4 regions of the Terrisporobacter muris genome follow, and region 3 is predicted to be linked to each of the others. Evidence: riboswitches for the same ligand, from Rfam matches in the RefSeq annotation. Region 3 holds a riboswitch; each other region holds the start of a gene.
What was found. Region 3 has a riboswitch for S-adenosylmethionine ahead of NSA58_RS01980 (O-acetylhomoserine aminocarboxypropyltransferase/cysteine synthase family protein). Riboswitches for the same ligand answer to the same signal wherever they lie in the genome.
Positions count from the first base shown of each region.

Region 1 (3,215 bases), on a different contig from region 3:
CTTATGGCATCATTAGCCATATCTAAACTTTTCATCCCATATTCATAAGATTGTCTATTCTTATGTTGGATTTTTCCAATTTCAAATAAAGCTTTATATAAGTCTTTTAGTTGCTCTATTTGTTTTTTATCAACATCTATACTAAAGTAATTATCTGCAAAACTAAACTTAATTTCCACATCTAAATCTACTGTTCCTGCAGTTTCTAATGTTACTGAATGAACATTTTCACTACGAAACTCATGTCTTTTTACTACTCTTTTTTTACTTACAGCAGATGCACCATCTACATGTATTAGACCTCTGTTCGTAAATACGTATTCATCTGATTTTGATTTTATAACAAAGTAGATTTTTTCACCATCTTCATTCATTATGTAGTCATCTCCATCAACTTTGTTAAAGTCATTTGGATCTATTATCTTACCTATATCAGATAAACCTAATGTATCTGCTGCCATTTTCCCAAATATATTTCCTGCCATGTTATCCTCCAAAATAGTTTAAGTTTTTAATACATTTATATTATACCATGTTTGTATTGCTATTCAATCATGGTGATTTTTAAATTACTTGTCATAAATTTCCTATCTGATACATTCAATAAATTTTTCAACAACTTGGTAAAACTGAGTTCCAGCACATCTCTCAAGCTTCTTTTATTAATATTTCTTCGCTAATCCCTATTTTGCCTATATCATGAAGTTCCCCTACTATAATTAATTCATCAATCCCCATCCTACAATTTTCAGTATTTTATCATTTTCATATATTAGAGGAAAAATCCAACACTGATGAAACTTAAATCCTTTATCCATATTGGAAAAGAAATACTGTCTAAGATCAATCTAAGTCATTCATTCATATAGCTACAACCTTGATTTAATATTTTTATAATTAATATATAAGTATTAGACAAAATATTACAACATAATAAATATTTTTTCCTAATTATATGTATATTTTTATTTTAGTGGCTGTATTAATATTAAAATACAGGTATTACAATTCCTTTATATTTAGATTCTATAATTTCTCTACATTCATCAGATGTAAGAACCTCTTCTAATACTTTTATTTTCTCATTATCTTTGTCTTTCGTTCTATAAGCAAGTAAATTTGCATATTCATCATTTACTGGTGCTGTATAGATTCCGTCTTCTTCTGCACTAAGTCCTGCAGGTATAGCATAAGTTGTATCAACAAATCCAGCAGTAACATCTTCTAATGATGGTGGTATTTGTGCCACATCTAATTGAACAAAATCTAAATTTTTTGGATTTTTAATAATGTCATTAACCCCTACTATATCACCTTCTTTTAAAGTGATTAGTCCTTCACTTTCTAAATATCTTAAAGACTTTGATGCAGAAGCAGCGTTATCACTTATAGCAATTGTATCTCCACTCTTAAATTCATCTATAGAGTTTATTTTCTTAGAATATAACACTCCTGGACAAACATATAGCTTAGACCCTGCCATTATTTCATAACCTTTGCTTTTTACTGCTTCATCTAAATAAGGCTTATGTTGAAATAAATTAGCATCTATTTCTCCATTGTTTAATGATTCATTAGGTAAAATATAATCATTAAATGTCACAACTTCTAAACCATATCCTTTTTCTTCTATAAGTGGTTTCAACTTTTCTAATAATTCACCACCTGGAACTAATGTAGCTCCTACTTTGATTATTTTATCATCCTTAGATTCAGATGATGTTGCACATCCAGCTAATGATACACATAGTAGCGCACTCATCACTACACTTAATAATTTTTTTGATTTCATAATAATATCCCCCTTAAATTGATAATAAAAATCTCTCTAATTCCTCCATTAGTTAAACTTTAATTCCTCTAAAACAAAAAAACTTGAGTATAAACTCAAGTTTTAATAGCGAATTTATACTTATCTTTCAGTAAACCTACTGCAGGATTTAGCACCGTGTATATAAAAATATACTGGTTGCCGGGTTTCATAGGGCCAGTCCCTCCACCACTCTAGATAAGAGATTTTTTATTTTTTAATTTGATAATTATCATAGCACTGTTTCTTTTTAATGTAAATTGTATAATTAATTTTTTATATTTTTATTTTTCTTTAATTCTTAGCTTCCTATTTTTATAATTTTATCATTGATATCATTAGCAAATCCTATATCATGAGTTATTATTAGAATTGCCATACCTTTAGCCTTTAGATTTCTTATAATTTTTAAAACTTTTTCTATTGAATCAACATCCAACGCAGATGTTGGCTCATCAAAACAAAGAACTTTTGGCGTTAATGCACATGCCCTTGCTATGGCAACTCTTTGACATTGACCACCAGATAATTCATAAGGATAAGCATCTACTTTATCTTCTAAATCTACCATTTTTAAAATATCTTTTGCTTGTTTAATTGCATCTTCTTTTGGTTTTTTAAGAACATTTATTGGTGCTGATATTATATTTTCCAATACTGACATATGTGGAAACAAGTTAAAGTTTTGGAATACCATTCCTATTTTATCTCTATTCTTTGATATATGACTTTTATCTTTCATTACATAATTATCTACTATAATTTCTCCATCATCAAAAGTTTCAAGACCATTTATACATCTAAGAATTGTAGTTTTTCCTGCACCTGATTTTCCTAAAATCACACATACTTCTCCAGTATTAACTTCAAAATTTATATTATTTAATACTTTATTCTCCCCAAAAGATTTATTTAAATTTTTTACTTTTAGCATATTTGTCTCACCTCTATTTATCTATAATACGCATATTTATTTTCAATTTTTTTAAACATTATTGTTAAAATTCCAATTAGCACTAAATATACTGCACCAGCTTCTATTAAAGGTACTATACTCGCTTGGCGATTTTGTGCTATTTGAGCAATTCTTAATATATCATTTAAACCTATGGCATATACTATAGCTGTGTCTTTAATTAATGTTATTACTTCATTTGACATAGCTGGTAATACTCTTTTTATAACTTGAGGGAAAACTATTCTTCTATACATATCAAATTTGCTAAATCCTAATACAAAAGCTCCTTCATATTGCCCTTTGTCTATAGATTGGATCCCCCCTCTAAATATTTCAGCAAAATAAGCTGCATAATTTAGTGAAAATGCTACAATTACAGCATCAAATCTATCAAATACTATTCCCATTAAAGGAAGCCCAAAGAATACAAATACTAGTTGTAATAAT
Region 1 is NZ_JANKBY010000272.1:147-3,361, forward strand. Features, by position in the region: gene NSA58_RS15765 (PH domain-containing protein) at 1-485, opposite strand, end outside; gene NSA58_RS15770 (MetQ/NlpA family ABC transporter substrate-binding protein) at 989-1,792, opposite strand; SAM riboswitch class I at 1,910-2,015, opposite strand; gene NSA58_RS15775 (amino acid ABC transporter ATP-binding protein) at 2,112-2,744, opposite strand; gene NSA58_RS15780 (amino acid ABC transporter permease) at 2,762-3,215, opposite strand, start outside.
Region 1: linked by a shared signal. The riboswitch ahead of NSA58_RS15770 (MetQ/NlpA family ABC transporter substrate-binding protein) and the one ahead of NSA58_RS01980 (O-acetylhomoserine aminocarboxypropyltransferase/cysteine synthase family protein) in region 3 are both predicted to bind S-adenosylmethionine.

Region 2 (3,215 bases), on a different contig from region 3:
AGTATATTTTATGTTATCACTTAATGTAAAAAAAATAAAGAGCCGTATATTCTACAACTCTTTATTATTTATATTAATTATTAAAATTATTTTACTGAAGATTGTTTTCTTAATGTTTCAGCTTTGTCAGTTCTTTCCCATGGTAAATCAATGTCAGTTCTTCCAAAGTGTCCATAAGCAGCTGTTTGTCTGTATATAGGTTTTCTTAAGTCTAAGTCTCTTATTATAGCACCTGGTCTTAAGTCAAAGTTCTTATTAATTAATTCAACTAACTCAGCTTCTGACACTTTTCCTGTTCCAAATGTGTCAACAAATATAGATAATGGCTTAGCAACACCTATAGCATAAGCTAGTTCTATTTCACACTTATCTGCAAGTCCTGCAGCTACTATATTTTTAGCAACGTATCTTGCAGCATAAGCAGCCGATCTATCAACCTTAGTTGCATCTTTTCCTGAGAATGCTCCACCACCGTGTCTAGCATATCCTCCATAAGTATCTATTATTATTTTTCTTCCTGTTAAACCAGTATCTCCTTGTGGTCCACCTATAACAAATCTTCCTGTTGGATTTATGTATATTTTAGTTTCATCATCTAGTAAATCTGCTGGTATAACTTCTTTTATTACTAACTCTATTAAATCTTTTCTTATAGTTTCGTTATCCACATGTTCACTATGTTGAGTAGATATTAGTATAGTATGTACTCTTACTGGCTTATTTCCATCGTACTCTACTGTAACTTGAGTTTTACCGTCTGGTCTTAAATAATCTACTGTTTCATTTTTTCTTATTTCTGTTAATCTTCTAGATAATTTATGTGCTAAAGATATAGGTAATGGCATTAATTCTGGAGTTTCATTACATGCAAATCCAAACATTATACCTTGATCTCCTGCTCCTATAGCTTCTATTTCTTCTTCAGTTTGTTCTCCACTCCTACTTTCTAAAGCTTCATCAACTCCCATAGCTATATCTGATGATTGCTCGTCTATAGCAGTTATAACTGCACAAGTTTGACTATCAAATCCATACTTAGCTCTTGTATATCCTATTTCTTTTATTGTATCCCTAACTATTTTTTGTATATCTACATAAGCTTTTGTAGATATTTCACCTGCTACTAATACTAATCCTGTAGTTGTAGTTGTTTCACAAGCTACTCTTGATAAAGGGTCCTTCTCTAATAAAGCATCTAATATTGCATCTGAAATTTGGTCACACATTTTATCTGGATGGCCTTCAGTTACTGACTCCGATGTAAATAAATGTCTTGACATTGTACTTCCTCCTTTTTATTATGTATTTTTGTCAATTTGGGTAAAAATAAAACCTCTTCTTTGACAGAAGAGGTTAATTATCACATAAAAATTCTAATTAACTAACCTCATCTCTCTAACGTTTCCGTTAAGTAGGATTTAGCACCGTCCCCCAAATATTGGAAGTGGTTGCTGGGCTTCATAGGGCCTGTCCCTCCGCCTCTCTTGATAAGGTGTAATCACGATTACACATATTTTAATATTACTTTTAACAACTATATGATAACCTTTTTTTGATATAGTGTCAAGAATTTATTTATTTTATGAACACTATTACACCTTGCATCATATGATTAATATATAAGTGTCTTTATGTTTATTAAAGTTATGTATTTTTTTATTAGGTAGTTCATATATTTTTGAAGGGAGGTAAGTTCCTATGTATTTAGCCAAAGTGAACTATAAAAAAGAAAATGTTATAGAAATATTAAGCTTAATACTCAAAGATATAATTAATGAAAATACCGTTGTTATTTGTATAGGAACGGATCGTGCTATAGGAGATGCTTTAGGTCCTTTAGTCGGTACTATGCTTAAAAATAGCGACTTTAAATACCCCGTTTACGGTACCCTAGATAATCCTATTCATGCCTTGAACATATATGAATCTATTGATCAAGTAAAAGAAAAACATCCTAACAGTGAATTCTTAGCTATTGATGCCTGCTTAGGTTCTATAAATAATATAGGAAATATCCAAATTAGAAAAGGACCCATTCTTCCAGGTAAAGGCGTAGGTAAAAAACTCCCGCAAATTGGATCTCATTCAATTGTAGGTATTGTAGATAAAGTAGATGAAAATAATAGATTTTCATTTAATAATGTTCGACTACATTTTATTCTCGAATTGGCTGAAACTATTGCTTTATCAATATTACTCTCAACTTAAACATAATCATCTATGTACTTATCTGAAAATTCGCTTTGTTAATGTGGCAACGGACTATAAATCTGGTTAGTTGCTCCATTAAGTAGTTGGATTTTATGTTTTATCCATATTTCATATAAAATATAAAATTCTTACAAATTAAAAAGGGCCGTACATACTAATTAAAATTATTATGACAGCCCTTTTATATTATTTTTTATTTCTTCTTTTAAATGTTCCACCTGTTTCTAATAAATCTAATGTACTTAATGATGAACCAGTTCCTCTTGCAACACAAGATAATGGATCGTCAGCAACTATTACATTAATTCCTGTTGCTTCTTCAATTCTCTTATCTAAATTCTTTAATAATGCTCCTCCACCTGTCATTACTATCCCAGATGTACTTATGTCAGCTGCCAATTCTGGTGGTATTTTTTCTAATACTACTCTAGTTGTAGCAACTATTTGCTTTATACATTCTTCTAAAGCTTCTGCTATTTCTTCTGAGCTTACTTCTATAGTTTCTGGAAGTCCTTTTATTATATTTCTACCACTTATTTTCATAAGCTTTTCTTCACTATCTTTCATAGCTGTCCCAATTTCCATTTTCAGCTTTTCTGCGCTTCTTTCACCTATAAGAAGATTATGCTTTTTCTTAATATAAGCTACTATGGCAGCATCAAACTTATCTCCACCTACTTTAATTGAGTCACTAACTACTGCTCCCCCAAGAGATATAACAGCTATATCCGTAGTTCCTCCACCTATATCTATTACCATATTCCCATTTGGTAGAGATATATCCATACCAGCACCAATCGCTGCTGCTATTGGTTCTTCTATTATATAAACTTCTCTTGCCCCAGCTTCTCTAGTTGCTTCTTCTACTGCCCTTTTTTCAACTTCTGTAACACCTGTTGGTACACACACCATTATTCTTGGCATTACAAGCCTTCTAAATCCTTTTTTCTCTACTATCTTTTCTGTAAAGTATTTTAACATTTTTTCAGTTGCTTCATAATCTG
Region 2 is NZ_JANKBY010000184.1:3,464-6,678, forward strand. Features, by position in the region: gene metK (methionine adenosyltransferase) at 87-1,280, opposite strand; SAM riboswitch class I at 1,385-1,494, opposite strand; gene yyaC (spore protease YyaC) at 1,699-2,208, shown strand; gene mreB (rod shape-determining protein) at 2,398-3,215, opposite strand, start outside.
Region 2: linked by a shared signal. The riboswitch ahead of metK (methionine adenosyltransferase) and the one ahead of NSA58_RS01980 (O-acetylhomoserine aminocarboxypropyltransferase/cysteine synthase family protein) in region 3 are both predicted to bind S-adenosylmethionine.

Region 3 (3,215 bases):
ATTTAATATTATATTCTATAGGAAGATTTTTCATAGAAGGACTTAGAACAGATTCTCTTATGATTGGTCAACTTAGAATGGCTCAAGTAATAAGTTTAGTAACAATTATAGTTTGTTTGATTTTACATAAAATATTATCAAAGAAGAAAAATAGAGGCTAACTAGTAACTCTTAAGGAGAAGAAAAAATGGAATTTAATCATGTGTCAGTACTACTAGATGAATGTATTGAAAATTTAGACATAAAAGAAGATGGAGTATATGTTGACTGTACCATGGGTGGTGCAGGTCATTCAAAAGAAATAGTAAAGAGATTATCTGATAAAGGATTATTTATAGGATTTGATCAAGATAAAAATGCCATAGCTACGGCAAAAGAAAGATTAGCTGAGTACTCAGATAGAGTAAGATTTGTACACAGTAATTTTGAAAATCTCAAATCAGAGCTGGAAAAAATAGGTGTTTACAAAATAGATGGAGTACTTGCTGATTTAGGTGTATCTTCTCATCAACTTGATGAAGCTGATAGAGGATTTTCTTATATGCATGATGCACCATTAGATATGAGAATGGACGTTAGAAAAGATTTTTCTGCTTATGACGTGGTAAACACTTATAGTGAAGAACAATTAGCTAAGATAATCAAAGATTATGGTGAAGATAATTGGGCAAAAAGAATTGCAAAATTCATAGTAGAAGAAAGAGAAGCGAATGGTCCAATTGAAAAAACTGGTGAGCTTGTTGATGTTATCAAAAAAGCAATACCTAAAAAAGCTAGAATAGATGGACCACACCCTGCGAAGAGAACATTTCAAGCTATAAGAATAGAAGTAAACAATGAGCTTGGTGTAATAAATAAAATGATAGAGGATGCTGTATCTATGATGAATAAGGGAGGAAGAGTTTGTATAATAACTTTCCATTCTTTAGAAGATAGAATAGTTAAAAATGAATTCAAAGACTTAGCTTTAAGTTGTGTATGTCCACCAGAGCTTCCAATTTGTCAATGTAATAAAAAGTCAGAAGTTAAGATTATAACAAGAAAACCAATACTTCCTAGTGATGAAGAAATTGAAAGAAATCCAAGAGCTAGAAGTGCAAAACTTAGAGTAGCTCAAAAAAAATAATTTTTTTATTGCAAGATAATAAAAACATGTATACAATTAACTTATTAAATTAATAGTAAAAAATCTTATCAAGAGTGATGGAGGGAATAGGCCCAAAGAAGTCCAGCAACCTATATTAGATAGGTGCTAAATCCTACTTATGGAAACATAAGAAAGATAAGAGATAAATCTTAGATTATTAAGACTCTTTTATCTTTAAGATAAAAGAGTCTTTTTTATATTATGAGATATAACTTGTAAGGTTTTTTATATATTGTTTAATATTATTTATATTAAATAACAAGGGGGATACAAATAATGAGTGAAAGAAAGTTAGGCTTTGCAACATTACAAATTCATGGGGGACAACAACCAGATTCATCTACGGGAGCTAGAGCAGTTCCAATTTATCAAACAACATCATATTGCTTTGAAAGTGTGGCTCATGGTGCAGATTTATTTGCTTTAAAAACAGATGGACATATTTACTCAAGAATATCAAATCCAACTGTGGCTGTATTTGAGGAAAGAATGGCACTACTTGAAGGTGGAGTAGGAGCTGTGGCTTTTTCTTCAGGAATGGGGGCAATAAATGCAGCTATATTAAATATACTTCAAGCTGGTGATGAAATAGTTGCTGCACCAACAATTTATGGTGGAACATTTAATTTATTATCAAATATGTTACCTAAACTAGGGATAACAACTCATTTTGTAAATCCTGATGATCCAGAAAGTTTTAGAGATGCTATAAATGATAAAACAAGACTTGTTTATGCAGAAACTATAGGAAATCCAGGAATAAATATTATTGATATAGAAAAAATTGCAGAGATAGCTCATGAAGCTAAAATTCCATTTATGTTAGATAATACTTTTGGAACACCTTATTTAGTAAAAGTATTTGATTATGGGGTAGACATAGTTGTTCATTCAGCTACAAAATTTATAGGTGGACATGGAACAACTTTAGGTGGAGTAGTAGTTGATAGTGGTAACTTTGATTGGATAGAAAGTGGAAAATTCCCATGCTTAACAGAACCAGACTTATCTTATAATGGATTAAATTATGCTAAGGATTGCGGAAAGTCAGCTTATGCTACAAAGTTATTGGCTCAATACTTAAGAGATACAGGAGCATCTCTAAGTGCACAAAGTGCATTCCAATTATTAATAGGACTTGAGACTTTATCTTTGAGGGTGGAAAGACATGTGGAAAATACTAAGAAAATTACAGAATTTTTAAATAATCACCCTAAAGTTGCTTGGGTAAACTATCCAGGTTTAAAAGGAAATAAATATTATGACTTAGGTCAAAAATATTTACCTAAGGGACCAGGGTCTATATTTACTTTTGGAATAAAAGGAGGATTGGAAGCAGGAATTAAATTTATAGAATCCCTTCAAATATTCTCTCACCTTGCTAATGTTGCAGATGCTAAATCACTGGTAATTCATCCAGCTAGTACAACTCATGCTCAATTAAATGAAAAAGAACAAGAATTGGCAGAAGTTACTCCAGATATGATAAGAGTTTCTGTGGGAATAGAAGATATAGATGATTTAATTTGGGATTTAAATCAAGCTTTAGAAAAAGCATCATTATAGAACTAAGAAAAAGGAAGGTGATAACATTCATCTTCTTTTTTATATTAAAGGGATTGAAACTTATGTATACAAAGTGAATATCTGCTATAATTGTTATTGGTAAAAATTTCAAGGAGGGTATACTATGGAAGTTACTTCAAAAGCAAATGGATATTTATTCTCTGATAAAAGTTTATATAAACTTATTTTTCCTTTAATAATAGAGCAATTTTTACTAGTGACAGTAGGTTTAGTTGATTCTATTATGATTGCAAGTATAGGGGAATCAGCTGTATCAGCAGTATCATTAGTAGATAGTATAAATATTCTTATAATGAATATTTTTACAGCTCTTGCAACAGGGGGAGCTGTTGTAGCAGGCCAATATTTGGGCCAAAAGAAAGAAGATAAAGCATGTAAAAGTGCAGATCAACTTATCCTTTTTCTATTTTTAAGCTCGATTACTGTCATGATAATTGGATATTTAAGCAAATATTTTATTCTTAATATAGTTTTTGGACAC
Region 3 is NZ_JANKBY010000012.1:3,064-6,278, reverse strand. Features, by position in the region: gene lgt (prolipoprotein diacylglyceryl transferase) at 1-161, shown strand, start outside; gene rsmH (16S rRNA (cytosine(1402)-N(4))-methyltransferase RsmH) at 188-1,126, shown strand; SAM riboswitch class I at 1,189-1,289, shown strand; gene NSA58_RS01980 (O-acetylhomoserine aminocarboxypropyltransferase/cysteine synthase family protein) at 1,424-2,713, shown strand; gene NSA58_RS01975 (MATE family efflux transporter) at 2,838-3,215, shown strand, end outside.

Region 4 (3,215 bases), on a different contig from region 3:
ATGGATTTTTCTAAATATCCTCATTTATTAAATACATTACTTCCATATGTATCTACAAACCTTACTCCACAAGATATAATAAACATAGCTTTTACAGCATATAATTTTAAACCACTAACTATAAAACAAGGACAATTCCCAATAATCGATAACGTCCATGTTAAAGGCGGTAAATATAAAAACGCCGGATGGGTTTGGCTATATGATTTAAACTCAAGACAAGTTTTACAAGACTTTATAAATAATGATATTGATATGGATAAGCACGAATATTTAAAAGATAATAGTAATGTACAACTTAATTATTAAATTTAAAAGATAATACAAAATGCTGTAGCATAGGTTTAGTCACTTATGCTACAGCATTTATTTATAAAAAAGTTACATCTTAACCATAGATGCACCTGTTAAAGTCGTTCTATATATATTATCACTAAGCACTCCTTCAAATGGATCATATGAATCAATTACAACTCTTCCAAAATACATTCTACTATTCGAAGTATTTATACTGTAATACCATTGATTTTTACTTGCTTTTTTTATAGTCTTTCGGCTGCTTCCATCTAACTTCATTGAGCATATACTACCATTTGTATTGATATAATACATTTTATTATTATATAAATTTATGCCTTTAGTAAAATGCTTTGATAAACGTTTGTTATTTTTTCCAGTAGAAGATATTTTGTATACTTGGCAAGTATCGTCATTTTCATCATAAAGATTTTTATCATTATAAATTGTATAGTATATATTTCCTTTATAATAAACCATATCATCTATACAAGACTCTTCTTTTTTGCCTGATTTATATTTATAAACTGTTGTTCTAGACTTAGTTTTTTTGTTTATTTTGTAGATTATAGAAGTCTCATCCCCTATAGCTGATATGTATATATAATCTCCAGATAATGACATGTCACCTATATATCTAGATGTTGTAGTATATAAAGTTGATACAGTTTTCTTAGTTGATAAGTTATAACGACATAAAGATGACACTTCATCATAATTACTATTCGTTGTTTCCTTTATGTAGTATAAGTAATTATCTTGTACAATAAATGAATTATATCCGTAATTTCCTATTAATTTAGTTTTTCCTGTACCATCAGTTTTAACTCTATATATTCCATAGTTGTTACCTGAATCATATACTCCCACATAATATATATAATTTCCAACTACATTTATGTATGGCTCTTCTGCTGCATTATTTACTATTTGTTTTTTTGTACTTCCATTTTTATAAGTTCTGTAAATATAATAATAGTTTGACTCTTCAGTTTTTTTGTATATCTTACTGCTTCTTACATAAGAGTAGTTCCCTCTGGTCGCTGAGTAGCCTCCGTTACTTATGTTTGAATTGCTGTTACCATATACTGAGGCTGCATCAACATTCTTTGTAAAACCACAAGTAATTATTGTGCATACCACTAATACGGCAGATAAAATTTTCTTTAATTTACTCATATATTCCCTCCATAATCCTTATATAAGTTTAATATATCCCAATATAACCTTTTCCTCTATATTTCTTATTAAATTGTAATATATTTATAAGTTATCTAATTATATTTTTGAACTTGACAAATTTCGACTTTTTTTATAAAATATACGCTGGAACTTAAATAAAATATTCCTTATCAAGAGAGGTGGAGGGACTGGCCCTATGAAACCCAGCAACCGGTCGAAAGACAAAGGTGCTAATTCCTACAGAAGAATTCTGGAAGATAAGATTACGTATATAATCTCTTTCTTACCGGAAAGAGATTTTTTTATATAAAATTTTAATCAAAACTCATATTTTAGTTAAATTATTTCTGATTTAAAATCAAATTATAAGGTAATAAAATAAATAGAATTAAAGGAAATGGAGAAATACAAGTAATATGATCAAAATAGATACAAAAACAATAGTGACAATCGGCGTTGCTGCTGCTCTTTATGGAGCCTTAGGATTTGTTGGAATTCCCATTGGTCCCAATACACAATTAAAACCTGCCATAGCACTACTTGCAATCTTTTCTGCTCTATTTGGTCCATTAGTTGGATTTTCAATGGGCTTTTTAGGTCATATGCTGACTGACATGATTGCTGGTTGGGGAATCTGGTGGGGCTGGGTAGCAAGCTCTGGTATTATGGGTCTTTTTATGGGCCTAGTTTTCAGATGCAAGAAATTTAGCATAAAAGATGGTTTATGCAATAAGTTCCACGTTTCATATCTTGTAATTACAGGTATGATTGGTATTATCTTAGCATTTATATTTGCTGCTGGTTTCGACGTAGTTGTTATGGGTGAACCTTTAGACAAAATGAAAATTCAAGCTGCTCTTGCCATATTTACAAATGGAATAGTATTTTTAGGTATTGGAGTTCCAACTATACTAGGTTTCGTTAGAGCAAATAAAAAAAATAGTGGATTAAAGATTGAGGACTAAAGTCTCAATCTTTAATCCACTATGGCGCCAACGATATGGCTTTGCTCGCGCTTCAGCCATCTCCGTTGCTTAAAATTTTTATAACATAGCGCCAACGATATGGCTTTGCTTACGCTTCAGCCATCTCCGTTGCTTAAAATATCAATCTAAAAATCGAGGACTAAATAAAGTAAAAAATAAGGAGAATATAATGATAAGTTTTAAAAACTTTAGTTTTAAATACAACAATGTAGTTGATAAAACTTTAAAAAATATAGATATAACTATAAATAAAGGTGAAAAAGTCTTAATAGTAGGACCAAGCGGTTCTGGAAAATCTACTCTTTCTCATTGTATAAACGGACTTATTCCTTTTTCATACAGTGGTGAAATTGAAGGCGAACTTATAATAGATAATATTAAACCTTATGAAAAAAGTTTATCGGATGTAAGTAAAAAAGTCGGTACAATAATGCAAGATCAAGACTCTCAATTTATAGGCCTTTCTGTTGGAGAAGATGTTGCATTTAACTTTGAAAATGACGCCATACCAGTTAAAGAAATGAAAGTTAAAGTTGTAAATGCACTCGAATTAGTAAACATGGTTGATTTTATTAATCACAGTCCTTATGAATTATCCGGAGGACAAAAACAAAGAGTCTCATTAGCTGGAGTTCTTGGCAATGATGCTGAAATACTTCTTTTCGATGAGCCTTTAGCTAACTTAGATCCAGCTAGCGGAAAAGAAGTCATGGAGTTAGTTAATAGTATTCATGAAAAAACAAACAAAAC
Region 4 is NZ_JANKBY010000109.1:4,011-7,225, reverse strand. Features, by position in the region: gene NSA58_RS10005 (LCP family protein) at 1-309, shown strand, start outside; gene NSA58_RS10000 (DUF5050 domain-containing protein) at 382-1,476, opposite strand; SAM riboswitch class I at 1,644-1,743, shown strand; gene NSA58_RS09995 (ECF-type riboflavin transporter substrate-binding protein) at 1,896-2,444, shown strand; gene NSA58_RS09990 (ABC transporter ATP-binding protein) at 2,635-3,215, shown strand, end outside.
Region 4: linked by a shared signal. The riboswitch ahead of NSA58_RS09995 (ECF-type riboflavin transporter substrate-binding protein) and the one ahead of NSA58_RS01980 (O-acetylhomoserine aminocarboxypropyltransferase/cysteine synthase family protein) in region 3 are both predicted to bind S-adenosylmethionine.